DNA from 2 places in the Vibrio sp. V30_P3S12P165 genome. Region 1 is predicted to be linked to the other one. Evidence: riboswitches for the same ligand, from Rfam matches in the RefSeq annotation. Region 1 holds a riboswitch; the other holds the start of a gene.
The links. A riboswitch is a leader RNA that binds a small molecule or an ion and turns the genes downstream of it on or off. The one in region 1 is predicted to bind thiamine pyrophosphate.
Positions count from the first base shown of each region.

Region 2: another riboswitch for thiamine pyrophosphate. It lies ahead of thiC (phosphomethylpyrimidine synthase ThiC); the one in region 1 lies ahead of thiD (bifunctional hydroxymethylpyrimidine kinase/phosphomethylpyrimidine kinase).

Region 1 covers NZ_WXWH01000013.1:68,961-77,980, reverse strand. The annotation lists gene CAG57_RS02940 (hypothetical protein) at 1-320, opposite strand, end outside; gene CAG57_RS02935 (LacI family DNA-binding transcriptional regulator) at 492-1,493, opposite strand; gene CAG57_RS02930 (6-phospho-beta-glucosidase) at 1,765-3,198, opposite strand; gene thiD (bifunctional hydroxymethylpyrimidine kinase/phosphomethylpyrimidine kinase) at 3,264-4,148, opposite strand; TPP riboswitch at 4,254-4,351, opposite strand; gene CAG57_RS02920 (ABC transporter ATP-binding protein) at 4,383-5,765, opposite strand; gene CAG57_RS02915 (ABC transporter permease) at 5,762-6,559, opposite strand; gene CAG57_RS02910 (ABC transporter permease) at 6,556-7,509, opposite strand; gene CAG57_RS02905 (ABC transporter substrate-binding protein) at 7,502-9,020, opposite strand, start outside.
Region 2 covers NZ_WXWH01000006.1:98,632-107,651, forward strand. The annotation lists gene CAG57_RS01810 (HesA/MoeB/ThiF family protein) at 1-6, opposite strand, end outside; gene CAG57_RS01815 (thiamine phosphate synthase) at 1-1,243, opposite strand, end outside; gene thiC (phosphomethylpyrimidine synthase ThiC) at 1,248-3,182, opposite strand; TPP riboswitch at 3,288-3,386, opposite strand; gene crcB (fluoride efflux transporter CrcB) at 3,439-3,822, opposite strand; gene CAG57_RS01830 (alpha-amylase) at 4,168-6,258, shown strand; gene CAG57_RS01835 (valine--pyruvate transaminase) at 6,481-7,731, shown strand; gene CAG57_RS01840 (Hsp20 family protein) at 7,792-8,229, opposite strand; gene CAG57_RS01845 (GreA/GreB family elongation factor) at 8,687-9,020, opposite strand, start outside.

The DNA of each region.
Region 1 (9,020 bases):
TTATCATTGAGGGGTGCCAGCAGCTGAACCATCGCCGTACCACTCATGCCATTATCGATAGCGTGTTGCTGAACGGCATCCAACAAATGATCTAAATCGGCTACGGCTTCGGTGCTTTCTATCCCTTGTTTTTGCATTGCTTTGCGGTTGCGCTTGCGAATTTGTTTGATCACAAATGCAGGTTGGTTAATCTTTTTGAAACCAAAATAACCAGCGGCCACGACAAGAACTAGCCCACCGACCACATAACCCCAGATAGAGCCAGAAGAGGACTCAACCATAGGTTGAATGGCATCAATACTGGTTGCGATATCAGACATACATATTCCTTACTTTAGAGAAAACTTAACTATTAGGAGGGCAGTTAAGTGTGAAAAGACCATCATTGACTGTGCAGCAAGGTGTTGCTTTGCGATTTATCAACAATAGTGCAAAAGGCAGCCTTGGTTATATCATTTAATCGGCGCAATGTGATCGTTTCACGCTGAAAATTAAGCGGACAGTGACGACTCACGCACGATTAACTGGCCAAGATAGGTATGATGTAATGAGGTCACTGGCTGCTTATTAGCAAGTATCACCGCGCATTGTGTGGCCGCTTGAGTTAACTCGACAATCGGCAGCGCCACGGTTGATAAACTTGGAATGGCATACGCGGCAGCGGGTTCGTTATCAATACCAATCACGGCAATATCTTGTGGTACGCGCTGGCCGTGCTCATGTAAAGCGCGAATGGCCCCAATCGCCATATCATCATTACAGGCAAAAATCGCACTAAAGTTGACGCCACGAGTGAGTAGCTGCTGGGTAGCATGGTAGCCAGAGTTAAGGCTATTATCGCCTGCGACGATCAAATCAGGGTTAGGTTCAATATTAGATTGCGCGAGTTGCTGCTGATAAGCGGCGAAGCGGAGCTGACCAGTTTCACTGTTGAGCGGTGAAGTAAGACAAGCAATCGCTCGATGGCCAAGGGTTAATAAGTGCTGCATAGCAAGGGTAGCTAATTGAGTTTGATCTAAGCCAAAGCTTGCGATGGCAGCCGTAGAAAAGCGTCGATTTAACACCACGAGCGGTATGGCATGCGTTTGTTGCCACTGACTTAGCTCGCTTTCCGTTAAATGACGGCTATAGATCATAATCGTGTCACAGCGTTGATTCGCCAATGTTTGCAGCGCTTCTCGCTCACCTTGGGCACTATTTTTACCATTGACCACCAGCAATTTTTTGCCCGCTTGGTGGGCCCCTTGTTCGGCATGATGCAGAATGCTACCAAAATAGCTGCTTTGAAAATGTGGCAAACTTAAACCAATTGCATGAGAGGTATTGGTGGCCAGCGCTTGCGCTAAGGTATTGGGTTGATAACCGAGTTGTTGCATGGTGGCAAGAACCGCTTGGCGGGTGGATTCTTTTACTTGACCATTGCCGTTCAGCACTCGTGATACGGTTGCTTTAGACACTCCGGCGGCTTTGCATACATCATTAATGGTGGCCATGACGGCAATTACTCCTAACTGATCCAGCCCTTTGTCATTTGAGCGTGCAAAGGGCTGGTGAGTGTATACCCTTCCGACTTGAAGCTGTAGGGGTGTTGACTACGTTCGTTCGCCCCAATCACATAGTCTATCTATGTTTATGGGGACTTACTCACTTGCCGCCTACCTGCAACTCCAAGTTGTTTGGGTATAGCGTGTTATTCATCTCAGCTCTATACCCTTCCTACTTGCCGCCTAGCGGCAACGGTGAGTGGTTTGGGTATCGATGGAATTAAATATTTTGTCCGTTACTGGCAATCACTTGCTGGTACCAGTAAAAGCTTTTCTTCTTCGAGCGCGCCATGGTCCCAGTGCCATCATCGTGCTTATCGACATAGATGAAACCATAACGTTTTTTGTATTCACCGGTGGTAAAAGACACGCAATCAATACAGCCCCAAGGGGTATAGCCCATCACCTCAATACCATCGTAGTTAATGGCGGTCGCCACCGCTTTGATGTGCTCGCTGAGATAGTTAATTCGATAATCATCATTAATTGAACCATCCGCTTGCACTTCATCAAGCGCGCCAAGACCATTTTCGACAATAAAAATTGGCTTTTGGTAACGCTCATACAGTTCAGATAAGGCAACACGTAAACCGTCGGGATCGATTTGCCAGCCCCAATCAGACGCGGGTAGATATGGATTGAGACGGCTATTTTCAAACAAAGAGGTCGTTTGTCCTTGCTCTTTCTGGGTTGAGACAATATTGGTCATGTAGTAGCTGATCGCGAGGTAATCAGCGCAGCCTTCACGTAAAATTTGCTCATCCCCAGCGGCGATGTCGATTTGGATATTTTTACGTTGCCATTCTTTAATCAAATAACTTGGGTAGTAGCCACGTACTTGAACGTCACTAAATAGATACTTTTCGCGCATCAGCTCTTGTGCGAGTAACACGTCTTCTGGACGACAAGTAGCTGGGTAGAGCGGCATGATGTGGATCATGCTACCGATTTTAAAATCAGGGTTTATCTGATGGCCTAATTTGACCACTTGCGCACTGGCAACAAATTGATGGTGCAGCACTTGGTACATCATCTGTTCAGGATTTGGGTAATCGGTGTAGATCATCCCTGAGTTACAATATCCCCAAATCGGCAGTTTCCAGTTACGCTGATTGTTAATTTCATTAAAAGTGATCCAGTATTTGACTTTGTGCTGATAGCGCTCCATCACAGTCTGGCTAAATTTAACGAAAAAGTCGATCACTTGGCGATTCGCCCAACTGCCATAGTGTTTCACTAAGTGATTCGGCATTTCGAAATGCGAAAGGGTGATGACCGGTTCAATGCCGTATTTCAATAGCTCATCAAACAGATCATCATAAAATTGCAGCCCAGCTTCGTTAGGTGTGGCTTCATCGCCGTTCGGAAAAATCCGCGTCCAAGCAATCGATGTGCGAAAGCATTTAAAGCCCATCTCAGCAAATAACGCGATATCTTCTTTATAATGCCCATAAAAATCAATCGCTTCATGGTTAGGATAAAACTGATCGGATTCTACGCTATCGGTGATCACTCGCGGTACTTCATGCGCCCCTTTAGTCAGCACATCAACTACACTCACGCCTTTACCGTCTTTGTTCCAGCCACCTTCTACTTGGTGAGCCGCCACTGCGCCGCCCCAGAGAAAATCTTTCGGAAAACTGTACTGTGTCATAGGTTACCCCTTAATCATTTACCAGAAATAGGCTTAATCTGTGACTAGTCTAGATCGTTTTTTACTCAATTGAAACCGGTTTCTGTAACCGGTTTCAATTTTTTCTGTTCGGTGTGAACTTTGCCGTGAAGCGCATAGAAATGATGCACAGGCCCATGGCCTTTACCTACCTGTAACTGGTCAGCATGTAAGATGGCTTGCGAGATATAATGCTTTGCTCGCGATACCGCTTGCTCAAGGCTTAAGCCTTGCGCGAGGTAAGAAGCGAGCGCTGCAGAAAGGGTACAACCTGTACCATGAGTATTGCTGGTGTGGATTCTTCGCCCTGAAAAACACCTTACCCGCGATCCGCAGATCAGCCAATCGTGACTATTTACGGATGCAGTAAAGTGGCCACCTTTAAGCAGCACCGCTTGGCTTGGCAAAGTCTGTAATGCCGCGATGATCTCATCAAGTTGCTGGTCGTGTTTTGGTATCGGACAGCCAGTAAATACCGCGGCTTCAGGTAAGTTAGGCGTGATAACCGTGGCTAATGGCAATAACTGTTGTTTTAAGTCATTGACGGCTTGTTCGGCAAGTAACGCATCACCGCTGGTGGCGACCATTAACGGATCTAACACGATAATCTTTGGTTGATAGTGACGGAGTTTTTCAGCCACGATATGGATAATCTGGCTATCAGCCAGCATACCAATTTTTACCGCGGCCACGGTAAAGTCACTAAAAATCGCATCCAGTTGACTGGCAATGTGTTCAATGGCAATCGGTAAAATTGCCGTTACTCCAAGGGTATTTTGGGAGGTGATGGCGGTAATGGCGCTACAAGCATAGCTACCAGTGGCGGAAATGGCCTTGATATCGGCTTGGATCCCCGCACCGCCGCCGCTATCTGAGCCAGCAATAGTTAATACGATTGGGATGGGTGAAATAGCAGATAAGGTGTTGCTCATGACAGGCTCCTATAGATGACGTATAGGAACTGGCCAATGACGACCAAAATGGTCGAAGCTAAATCATCGTATACACATTGATGCTAGTGGTATGCGAAGGCTGCGTCATCGGTTGCCATAGTTCCCTACGTCAGTGCTAACTGAATCAGGTTCAACGGGTCTCGCAATGCGATCTCAGCCTTAAGGCTCCCCGACTATAATGGCCTATACTAACAAATAATTTAAGTGAAACAACTAGAGTTGAACCACCTTATGACAGCGCTTCTCTAATGCTACTTTATCATGGCTAATGAGGACTAACGCGCAGCCTATCTGTTGTGTTAAATCCAGCATCAATTCCAATGTGTTTGCTGCGGTAACGGGGTCAAGACGAGAGGTGGGTTCATCGGCAATCAGTAGCTTAGGCTTCATTAATAAAGCCCGTAAAATAGCAAAGCGCTGTAATTCCCCTCCCGAGATTTGGGTTGCCTGACGCAGCAATAAATCCGGTGGTAAGTTGAGTTTTGCCATTAAGATCGGGATCGCCTGCTTATCAATCGCATGTCGTTGTTCAAGATCGTTCAATAGCGTTTGCAATGTGCAATGTTTCGCCAACGCACTGGGAGGGTCTTGATACAGCTTCAGCGCCTCAGCGACCTTGATTTTCTGGTGAAACGTGATGCTGCCAGAGCAAGGGGATTGTAACCCAAGCAAGAGATCGGCCAAGGTTGATTTGCCACAACCGCTGTCACCGCTGATGCCAAGAACTTCACCACTGGCTAATGTGAAATTAAGATCTCGAAATAGTGTTTTCTTTGCAAACCCTTTGGTTAACTGATGAACCGTCAGTAGTGGTTCACCTATTTGAGGTTTAGAACGTTTTTCCCAAAAATGGGGATCAGCAGCAATAAGGGCTTTGGTGTAGTCTGATTGAGGGTGTTTAAGCACTTGTTCTGCTGGCCCTCGCTCTTGGATAACCCCTTTTCTCATGACAATGATCTCTCCCCCTAAGCGGTCAGCGACTTCAACATCATGAGTAATGGTGAGTACCGCTCCTCGTTGCTTATGGGTGAGGAGCTGTTCAATAATCTGATCTCTTCGACTGCTGTCTAGCCCTTTGGTTGGTTCATCAGCGATCAACAGTTCGCCTCCTGCTTGAGTGGCGCAAAGATAGGCTACCCGCTGTGCCATGCCTCCAGAGAGCTGATGGGGGTATTTCCCTTGGTCTTGGCTAAGTTCAACCTGATTAAAGGCTGCCTGCGTTTTTTCATTCGCCTGGGCGGCATTGTGATTAACTAACGTATGAACTTCACGGACTTGCTCACCTACGTTCATTAATGGGCTTAAGGCGTACCAAGGTTCTTGAGGGAGAATCGAGATTTTCTTTCCCCAGAGTGCTTGACGCTCTGCCTGAGAGCGGGAGTTCTGATTTTTTCCAAATAGCGTGATATTTCCTTGCAAGGTTAACTCATTGGGTAACGTTCCAATAATTGCATTGGCAAGAAGGCTTTTCCCTGAGCCCGTTTCTCCTAAAATGGTGACTGCTTCACCAGAAGCCAGATGGAAGGAGACGGGATCAACCAAACACTGTTCTTGGCTATTGATCGCTAACTGCTCTACGTGTAATAAAGTGTTCATGCGTGTTTACCTCGAGCTAATAGATGAAAACTCATGACTAACAGAAAGACGACCACGATAGGCTGAAGCAGTACCCATGGGGCTTGATGATAATAACGAAATAACTCAACCATCATGAGCCCTAGTTCTGCGGCGGGTGGTTTAAGGCCTACATATAAAAAACCAATCGAGGCAAGCGCCAAGATGGCATTTCCAGCCCCAAAGCAACCTAAGGTAAAGAGATCGGTACGCAGTGTTGGCCACAAGTGGCGTTTAAATTGATACCACGAACTGAATCCGTAAAGTCGGGCGGCTTCGATTTCGGGAGAGCGCAGCAAGGTTAGGGTTCGGCTACGCACCACTCGAAAATACTCTACCCATAAAATTAAAGAGATAGCAAAATAGAGGATCATAAATGAGCCCGGTAGCATGGCACCAAAAAGAAGAACTAAAATGAGCCCCGGCATAGCCAAAAGTAGGTTGACCAACCACGACAAGCTTTTATCCCACCAGCCCCCTTTCCATGCCGCCACCACCCCTGCGAGTAGCCCTAATGAAGCCGAGGTGAGAACACTGAACAGCGCCATACTGAGCGAGGTCATAATTGCACTACTGAGCCGAGCGTAGTTACTGCGGCCATAGTGATCTCGCCCGAACGGTTCTTGCCAAGACGGTAATGCAAACGCTTGAGATAATGATTGTTGGGCCGGATCACCCTGATAAAAAAGCCACTCGATGGCGGTGAGCGTGATGAGAACGAATAAAATACTCAATCCCACCCATTGGGTTCGAGATAAATGAATAAGGCCACTCATGCGTGTGATTCCTGTTTTGCAAATCGTTGTCTTGGATCTAGGTAATACTGGGCCACATCAACCAAGGTATTGATGAACACAAACAGTAACCCCATGATCAATGCCGCACCTTGGATCATCGGAATATCACGTTGGAAGATAGCGTGAGAAAGGGCATGACCAATACCGGGCCAGGAAAATAAGGATTCAATCATGACGATTCCTTCTACCAAGCCGACTGCTTGAATGCCAACGAAAGCAATGACGGGCAAAGCAATATTTTTATGTGCATGTCGCTGAAATGCCTGAGATTCGGTTAACCCCTTAAGACGTGCAAACTGAAAATAGGAGGAATGAATCACTTGGTGGGTGGCATTACGGATCATTCGATTAGACATAGCGGCAAGGCTACATGCCAATGCGCATGCAGGAAGAATCACGTGTTCTAGTCGGCCAAACCCCGCTACGGGCAGTAAGTTCAGGTGTAAAGAGAAAATCAAGATCAGCACCAACCCAATCAGAAAGACTGGCTGAGCCCTAACAGTGATTGAACCAAAGAGCGCAAGGTGATCGCTCCACTGGTTAACTCTTCTTCCACAGTAGATCCCAAGTGGAATGGCAAGGCATAGAGAAAGTAACGTTGCTGCGCCCGCAAGAAGTAATGAATGGCCAAGCTGATGAGATAGGGCATCAACAATCGGCTCGCCACTGACGAGAGAATGCCCCAAATTAAAATGCAACAAATCCCATAGCCAACTGAGATAAAGCTCAACACCTGAACGATCAAGCCCAAGTTCCGCTCGCACCGCTAAGGCGGCTTGTTCATTGACATAGTCATAACCATACCGACCTGCTGCAATGCGGTAGGCGATATCGCCGGGGATCATTCTCATCAAAATAAACGTCAAGGTGCCCACTGACCAAGCGACAAAAAGTGCTTGGTACAACCGAGAGAGCAAGAGTTTAGTCATGGAACTTCATCTCCGACAGACGGTAGTTAATCTCAAAAGGGTCAAAAGAGAAGCCATGAATTTGACGATTTACCGCGATAATTTGTTGGTAATAAGTCACAGGAATAAGAGGCATTTCATCAGCAAGGATATGAGCGGCTTGCTGAGCCAATTGTTCATATTTCTCTGGGTCAGATTCAGTGACTAGCAGATCAAGCTGTTGTGAGAAGAGATCGGATGACCAGTGCATGGGCCCCCAATCGGATCCTTTTTCGGTAGCAAAATCTTCCATTAGTAAAGGTAGGGGGTCAGCAAGTGTACCGAAATTGCGGGCAATTAGTGCCAGTTCTAATGAATTATCATGATGCTTGGCAGGAATGGCACTGGAATTATCAATCGAAATTTGAACATCAATACCCAACTCTCGCCATTGTGCTTGGATTGCCGTTGCGAGGAGAGGAAGCTCTGGTCTATCGGCATAAGTCAGTAACTGAACGCGGAAAACTTCCCCCGATTTTTCCAGAAAGCCTTGCGCGTTTTTTTGCCAGCCTTGGTCGGTTAATAATTGTTGCGCTTTTTCTAACTGGCGTTGTTCTCCCGATAAAGCGGGCAGATGCCAAGAGCCTAAAGCGGGAGAAAAAAGTTGGTAAGCATGGGATTGTGGCAAACGGAGTACGGATTCTGCCATACCTTGACGATCCAAAGCGAAGCTAAGGGCTTGACGTACTGATTTATGACTAAGAAATGGGTGAGCATTATTGACTTTAATCAACACGGTTCGTGGTATTGACTCAATGTGTAACTGGACATTTTTGGCCTGCTGGAGGGCTGGGATACTGATAGGATCTAATGTATAGACGATATCCGCTTGCCCCGTTTGCGCGAGCAACGCTCGGCTTTCTGAACGATGCCCCGTTAAGTACTCCACTTTCTCAATGGCCGCTGGTGTTCCCCAGTAACGATCAAAACGCATGACTTGCGCCTTATGTGGTGCTTGTAATTGATCAATTTGGTAGGGGCCGGTGCCTTGTAAGCGATTGACGTGCCCATTTTCATGATAAGACGATGGCGAAATGATCGCGGTGGAATAGTGAGCGAGGACGGAAAGCAATGGCCGATAAGGACGCTGTAGGATGATCACCAGCGCCTCATTTTCTGCGGTAATCGACTCAATCGGGACTTGACGAATCACTCCCGGTTTATTGACGGCTCGGCTGAGTGAGTGAACGACAGCTTGGGCCGTGAGCGGCTGACCATCATGAAACAGAACATTGGGGCGAATTTCAAAAACCCAGCGTAATCCATCTTCACTCTGTTGCCAGCTTTGTGCTAAAAGCGGATAAGGTTGTGCTTGGTCATTAATACCGATTAATGCTTCAACGACCTGTAAGCGAGAAAAAAGAAAACCATCTTTTGACAAATCTTGGCTACTAAACTCAAACGGACCAGAAACGGATAAAAGAGAGGGTTTGTCCGATGCGCTGGGTTTCCAAAAAAACACCACGGCAATGGCGATAACACCAAGCAAGAAT
Region 2 (9,020 bases), on a different contig from region 1:
TAACATCAGTGACCTCCGATGGATGACTCACTGATCCAAGCGTCAAATTTAAGTTTTGAGAGAAACTCGCTTGTAACTGTTGAACCGCTAACTGGGGATCTTCGGCTTGAGTCACCGCACGCACCACAGCGACACTGGTAACACCACAATCCACAACGGACTGGATATTACTCAAATCAATTCCCCCAATCGCAACACTTGGCATGCCTTGATCTTCCCCATTGGGCATGTCCCCATAAGGCAGGGTGTTGAGTAACTGTTGATACAAAGCCAAGCGAACTAAGCCTTGTGGTTTAGAAGGCATTTTTTTCGTGGTGGTGGGAAAGATATGCCCAAGGGCAATATAGCTGGGCTGAAACTGCTGAGCATAAAGCAATTCAAAGTAGCCATGGCTGGATAGCCCTAAGCGAATATTAGCCTTGGCAAGCGCTTGAATATCGGCCGTTTGTAAATCCTCTTGCCCAAGATGGACGCCAAATGCACCATGTTTTATCGCCAATTGCCAATAATCATTAATAAACACTTGCGCCTGATACTGCCGCCCTAATGCAATGGCTTGGATGATTTGCGGTTCTAAGTCCAGTTGCTGCGGATGCTTAATTCTCAACTGAACGGTTTTAACCCCAAGTTGCAGCAACCGATTAACCCAACCAACATCATCCACCACAGGGTATAGCCCTAAGCTCTCCTTCTGTAATGGTGGAAATGCGAGTGTTCGAAAGGCGTTGGCAGAAAATAAATAAGGAACCGGAAAATCTTGATACTCGGTCGGCCATGTTTCACGTGAAACCTTTAATGCAGCTCGCGCAAGTATCAAAGCATCATGCAGAGGGAAATCCAAACTCAATGCCGCCATTAACCAAGCAAAGTGTCGCCATGCTTGTGGCGGCTCCAAAACCGAAACAGAGGTGAGCCGATAGTGAACCCCTTGTTGTTGCCAAAAATCGACGACTTTACCTTGAATATGCCCACCAATAATAATGCTATTCTCGTCCACTTCTAGATTTGAAATGGATGAAAAATAACGTATCACACGCTCATTCGTACCTTGGGGTTGATCAATATGAGCAAAGAGATCGCAAGAGAAAGAGGAAGTGGTATCAGTAACAAGCTGCAACGATGGCGTTGAGCTTACACCCAGCACCACTGATTCAATCGCAAATCCTTGTTGCTGAGCAAGCCGTAAAACTTGCTGCACCTCTCCCGTCAGCGCAATACAATGTGAGGGGATCAGTAACTTCACAAGCTTACTCCTCTGTACTGATAGCAGGATGGTATAACTCCGATCCAGCCGCACGAAATTCCTGTGATTTCTGCGCCATGCCTTGTAATGGATCATCCAACAGGGTGACGGAAATGGCTTGATCCGCTGCAACCTGCTGCGGATGATTGGCGTATTCCCGTACCTCTTGAGAGATTTTCATTGAACAGAACTTAGGGCCACACATAGAACAAAAGTGAGCCACTTTGCCCGATTCTTGCGGTAAGGTTTCATCATGGAAGGCTTTGGCTGTCACTGGGTCTAGTGATAAGTTAAACTGATCTTGCCAACGGAACTCAAAGCGAGCTTTCGATAACGCATTATCACGGAGCTGCGCACCGGGATGACCTTTCGCTAAATCAGCGGCATGGGCGGCAAGTTTGTAGGTAATTAAACCGGTTTTAACATCTTCTTTATTGGGTAAGCCTAAGTGTTCTTTTGGAGTAACATAACAGAGCATGGCACACCCAAACCAACCGATCAGCGCCGCCCCAATACCAGAAGTAATGTGGTCATAGCCCGGTGCAATATCGGTGGTCAGTGGGCCAAGGGTATAAAATGGCGCTTGATGGCAATGCACTAGCTGCTCATCCATATTGGCCTTAATCATATGCATTGGCACATGTCCCGGCCCTTCGATCATCACCTGAACATCATATTCCCAAGCAATTTTTGTCAGTTCACCCAAGGTATGTAACTCGGCAAATTGTGCTTCATCATTGGCATCGGCAATCGAGCCGGGACGCAGGCCATCTCCTAGCGATAACGCGACATCGTATTGCGCACAGATTTCACAGATTTCTCGAAAATGGGTATAGAGGAAGTTTTCTTGATGGTGTGCCAAGCACCATTTAGCGATGATAGAACCACCACGAGAAACAATTCCCGTTACCCGTTTGGCGGTCATGGGAACATAGCGTAATAACACCCCAGCATGAATGGTAAAGTAATCGACCCCTTGCTCGGCTTGCTCAAGCAAGGTATCGCGCATCACTTGCCACGTCAGATTTTCTGCCACCCCATTGACTTTTTCTAAGGCTTGATACATAGGCACCGTCCCAATTGGAACGGGACTATTACGTAAAATCCACTCCCGAGTTTCATGAATATTTCGCCCAGTGGAAAGATCCATCACCGTATCGCCTCCCCAGCGAGTCGACCACACCAGCTTTTCTACCTCTTCTTCAATCGAAGAACTAACGGAAGAGTTCCCAATGTTGGCATTCACTTTCACCAAAAAATTGCGCCCAATAATCATCGGCTCCGATTCAGGATGGTTAATATTACATGGCATGATGGCTCGACCATCTGCCACTTCCTGACGAACAAACTCAGGGGTTATCTCTTTGGGTAAATAGGCACCAAAGTTTTGTCCAGAATGCTGACGATTCAATTGCTCATCCTGATAGTGACGACGCCCCATATTCTCACGTAAAGCGACAAACTCCATCTCTGGCGTAATGATTCCTTGCCGCGCATAGTGAAGCTGAGTCACTCGTTGCCCTGTTTTCGCACGGCGAATTTTGGGTAAATTCCCATAACGCAGTTCATCAAGGGTTTCATCGGCTAAACGTTCACGAGCAAAGTGTGAACTCATTTCAGGCAAGATTTCCGTATCTTGCCGTTCTTCAATCCAAGCTTCGCGCAGTTTTGGTAAACCTTTTTGTAAATCAATTACATAATCGGGATCGGTATACAAACCAGAAGTATCATAGACAGGAATCGGGGCATTGCTGGAAAAAATTGGCGCTTGTTTTGTGCCACCAATCAGGCTATCGGCCAGTGAAATCTCACGCATGGGAACACGAATATCCTGCCGAGAACCGGTGACATACACTTTTTTCGAATTGGGATACGGTTGTACCGAGAGGGTTTCAATAAACTGTTTAGCTTCCAGTCTCGCTTGTTTACGAATCGACATAGCATTTTCCTTGGTTAACAATTAGGGATAAATGCTTGGCGGAAAGATGCGACAAGAGGGGATGACAAATAGGAGATGGATGAATAGAAGGATAGATAGACATCCAGATTGTCTTCTCTTGTTCCCTTCGCAGGTTCTAGCCTGATCAGGTTCAACGGATCCCGAATTAACGGTCTCAGCCTTATGGCACTCCGACAAGTTGTGCCATTATAGAGAAGAGCGAAACGTTAACCAAGAGAAAAAGGATAATTTTTAATCAGCTACGGAGTAACCAATGATAGCCACACCAAGCAGCAGAAATGCTTAACATGACATTGAGTAACACATTAAACCCCATTTTAAAGAAGGCACCTTGTTGCATCATCAATACGTTATCCATCGAAAAAGTCGAAAATGTTGTTAATGCACCGAGAAAACCCAAACCGATGATTTGTCGCCAAGGGTAAGGAGCAAGCCACTCATTCTCAATCGCAGCGATCAGTAACCCCATAATTAAAGATCCCACCACATTCACTGTCAATGTTCCGTAAGGAAAAGATCGTCCGAATAAGGTCACACACCATTCAGATACCACATAACGAGAACAGGCACCGATTGCTCCCCCGATTGCGATCAACCCTAAAATAGATAACTGTCCCATGAGCCCTCCTATAATGTTTTACCCATTGTACCGCTTTACCACTTCGGAAAAGAAGCACGTTATCGGTAAAGTTAGCTTTTCCTTTATCGGGATTTTAGGTAGAAGATGATGTACGTTTTAAAAAGTTACCGGAGTCACTTCTAATAACAAAATATACAAATAAGCTCATATTTCTTCTATGAGCAGTTTTTCAACAAAAATGTATCCCCTTCGTACTCTTGCTATTTTTGTGAACACGATTACTTTTTGTAGTAATAATAATCCCTCACTAAGTGGTCAACCGCTCGGATTGTATAGGGGGAGTTTTGCTATAAAGAGGCTATTTCATTCGGGGGAAAGGACACTATGAAAAAAACCATACTTGCATTATCCATCGGGATAATAAGCGCCTGCAGTCAACTTCCTGAAGAGGCACTGCTACTAACCATTAATAACCAACAAACAGTTTTCAAAGCGAACTCAGAGGGGTTATTGATTGCTGAACAGAAGATAGAGAAAGGAAGCTATACGCTTTCGATTTCAAATGCTGCTCAAAGCTGTGGAGCCCATTTTGCGCTAAGTGACGAGGAACGGATTAAATTTAATCAACCATTGAAAGTAGATAACTGTGCACAAGAGTCGGCTATTCCGATTCGAATTTTTAAAGCCAACACTTATCAATTTGAGTTGAACCCTAAAACTGATCAACTGACGGTTAAAATCAAGCCACAAACCAGTGCAACATCCAACTTTATGTCAACCTGCCCAGTGGCAAGTGACACGCCAAAAACGATCAATGTGAGTCAAACTTTCGCCAATGGTAGCTTAGTGCGAGATGCACTTACTGGGCAAACCACCACCGTCACAGATGGCCATATCACGCTGCAACCAGGTAAAGACAGCCAAGGCCTATTATTACTTGAAGAGGTAGAAGCCACTCCATCAACCGCTTTTAGTTGGGATAATGCGATTGTCTACTTTGTCATGACAGACCGTTTTTATAACGGCAATCCAGAAAATGACCACAGCTATGGGCGTAGTAAAGATAATCAGCAAGAGATAGCGACCTTCCACGGCGGTGATTTAGCCGGTTTAACACAGAAACTCGATTATATTGAATCACTCGGTGTTAACGCGATTTGGATTACTTCACCATTAGAGCAGATCCACGGTTGGGTTGGTGGTGGTGATAAAGGGGACTTTAAACATTACGGTTATCACGGTTATTACCATCAAGACTGGACCAAGATTGATGCGAACATGGGAACAAAAGAAGAACTACGCACCTTTATTGATACTGCACACCAAAAAGGCATCCGCGTCATTTGGGATGTAGTGATGAATCATACCGGCTATGCCACACTCGCGGACATGCAAGAATTTGGATTTGGTAAACTCTATCTCGATGATCAAGAAGCAAAGCAAACCTTGGGTGAAAAATGGACCGATTGGCAGCCTAAATCTGGGCAAAGCTGGCACAGTTTTAATGACTACATCAACTACCGAGATAGCCAAGCTTGGGAAAAATGGTGGGGCAAAGATTGGATTCGTACCGATATCGGCAACTATGATACGCCTGGGTATAACGATATCACCATGTCATTAAACTACCTGCCCGATCTCAAAACCGAATCAACCCAAAAAACAGGGCTACCCAACTTTTTCCATAATAAAGACACTGGTGCACAAGATGAATTAAAGACGCCTCGTGAACATTTAATCACATGGCTCTCTGATTGGGTCAGAGAATATGGTATTGATGGCTTTAGAGTCGACACCGCAAAACACGTGGAAATGGAAGCCTGGGATCAGCTCAAAACAAGTGCGAGTCAAGCGTTGGCTGAATGGAAACAGAACCATCCTGATAAAGCCTTAGATGACCTCCCTTTTTGGATGACCGGAGAAGTATGGGCTCATGGGGTCGTAAAAACGCCTTACTTTGATAATGGTTTCGACTCCATCATTAATTTTGAATTCCAATCTGATGTCGCACCGAAAGCCCTCAAATGCTTTGCTCACCTTGAGCGAGACTATAAACGCTATGCAGAGAGTATCAACCAGGATCCTGAATTCAACGTACTGAGCTACCTCTCTTCTCATGATACCGCGCTATTCTGGGCCTCTCGTAGCCGCAGTATTGACGATCAAAAACGAGCTGCCAACGCATTAATGCTCGCCCCGGGAGCCGTACAAATCTATTACGGTGATGAAATTGCTCGTGATTTTGGGCCAACAGGGTCTGATTCTCATCAAGGTACTCGCTCTGATATGCCTTGGGCGGCCATAAAAGGAGAACGCCAAACCCTACTTAATCATTGGCAAAAATTGGGCGAATTTCGTCAACGCCACCCAGCCGTTGCCCAAGGTAAACATATTACTCACCAACAGGAAGGATATTATGCCTTTGAACGTCGATACCAAGATGACAAAGTTTTGATTGTGTATACGGGTGAATAACTTCGTTGCATCGTAACAGCCGTAAGGGAAGCCAAATGCTTCCCTTTTTTATTTAGAACGCATGCATCCACCCTGTTTTTATTCCCGTTTTATCCATTCCTTGCATTTCACTCTTTGCCTTATTCTTACATTGCGGTATGGTCAATATCATCCATTCACGTAGCAATGCGCGTCAATGATAGAAAAATAATCATAAGCAACCACAATCAGGTATCACAGCACATGGAATTCTCTCAATTTGGTGAAAAGTTTAATCAATACTCAGGCATTACCCAATTAATGGATGATTTAAATGATGGTCTACGCACTCCCGGAGCCATCATGCTCGGTGGCGGTAACCCAGCTGCGATTCCAGCCATGCTTGATTATTTTCATCAAACCAGTGCCACCATGCTAACCAATGGGGAATTGCTCGCCGCTCTAACCAATTACGATGGCCCTCAAGGAAAAGATAAATTTATCCGAGCACTAGCAAAACTATTAAAAGAAACCTATGGATGGGCAATTAGTGAAAAAAACATCAGCCTGACTAACGGCAGCCAAAGTGGTTTTTTCTATCTTTTTAACTTATTTGCTGGCCAACAACCGGATGGTACCCATAAGAAAATTCTGCTCCCACTGGCTCCCGAATACATCGGTTATGGCGATGCGGGAATCGATGAAGACATTTTTATCTCTTATCAGCCAGAAATAAAAATATTGTCAGAGGGTATGTTCAAATACCATATCGATTTTTCACAGCTCAAAGTCGATGATTCGATTGCAGCAATCTGCGCCTCTCGCCCAACCAACCCCACCGGAAATGTTCTGACCGATGATGAAATTCGTCAATTGGATCAACTGGCACAAGAAAATGGAATTCCACTGATCATTGATAATGCTTATGGCCTTCCCTTCCCCAACATCATCTTTACCGATGTTGAACCATTTTGGAATGAAAACACGATTTTATGCATGAGCTTATCGAAACTCGGCCTACCGGGCGTACGTTGTGGGATCATTATTGCCAGTGAAGCCATTACTCAAGCACTGACCAATATGAACGGTATTATTAGTTTAGCACCGGGAAGCCTTGGCCCAGCAATAGCACATCATATGATTGAACACGGGGATTTACTGCGTCTAAGCCGCGAGGTTATTAAGCCTTTCTACCAGCAAAAATCGCAAAGAGCAGTTGAACTGCTGCAGCAAGCTATTACCGACTCTCGTTTTCGTATTCATAAACCAGAAGGCGCTATCTTTTTGTGGTTATGGTTTGATCAACTACCGATTACCACAATGGAACTCTATCAACGCTTGAAAGCTCGTGGGGTATTGATTGTCCCGGGTGAATATTTCTTTATCGGTCAGCAACAAGAGTGGCAACATGCCCATCAATGCCTACGTATGAACTATGTACAAGAGGATCAAGCAATGCAAAAAGGGATTACGATCATCGCCGAAGAAATTGAGCGCGCTTATCAACATGGATAACATAAAAGAGCGCCTATCTGGCGCTCTTTTCATTCTTTATTGGCTAATGAAACCAATCACTTAATTATTTTCAATTAAGTTATTTCCGTTAATCGCAATTTTACGAGGCTGCATGGCTTGAGGAATTTCTCTTTCTAAGTCAACGTGCAACAAACCATTTTCTAATACCGCCCCGATCACTTTAACGTAATCCGCTAATTGGAATTTACGCTCAAAGTTACGCTCTGCAATGCCTTGATAAATATAGTTTTTATTCTCTTCTTCAGCACGCTCACCACGGACAATTAAGGTATTTTCTTGCTGAGTAATGTCCAACTCTTGTTCAGCAAAACCAGCGACCGCCATGGTAATGCGATATTTATTCTCTTCTTGTTGCTCAATGTTATAAGGAGGGTATCCTCCTTGAGCATTTTTCGCAGTGCTCGCTTCCATCATATTCAATAAACGGTCAAAGCCAATCGCGTTACGGTATAAAGGAGTGAAGTCTACAGTTCTCATAATCCTATCCTCATTTAAGCAATAGTCTTAACAATATTTGTTAAGTGATGATACCTATTCCTATGAACTAAGCTCATCAAAGGGTTAATGGTTGAATGACAAACCTCTTAATTCTGAGCGAATGTCATTTTCATGCTGAGGCCCTAACGGCATCCTCTTCATTCACTGATATAAGGGCAAGCAAATTACTTTCAAGAGCAAACATAAAAAAATTTTATTTAAATGAGGTTTTTTTCAACCTGACGGGTTTGCCAGCTTCGCTGGGCAAACAAAAAAGCCTAATCACACGATTAGGCTCAGGCACTCTATACTTAACAAATATTGGCTTATTTACGGCGTTTACGGGCTTTTTCTACTGTGTTATCCGCCATTTTCTCCTGCTTCAATTTACGCTTTTCCTTTAAGCTTAATTGCGGCTTTTTCATGTCTTTCTTACTCATGTAATGTTTCTCCTTATCTACTGACAAAGTAAACAGCCACACGTGAAATCGGCACGTGCTGACAGGTTCGATTTACGGGTCACTTGAGTGATAGTAAAACTTCGCCGTTGACCTAAAATGATCAACTCGAGTTTATCTTGTTCTACTCGGCCAAATAACGCCGAGCCTAAATAAGAATCTACTGCAATGTATCCCACTGAACGATCACAACGATGGTCCGGAACTAAAGTGACTTGAAAAGGGCGGCTGTTTTGCGAATCCACGAGATGAACTGTATCGCCCAAACCAACACGATGACAGCAAAAGGCATTATGGTACTTCGCTTGTCGCTCGAGTAATTGCAATAAAAGC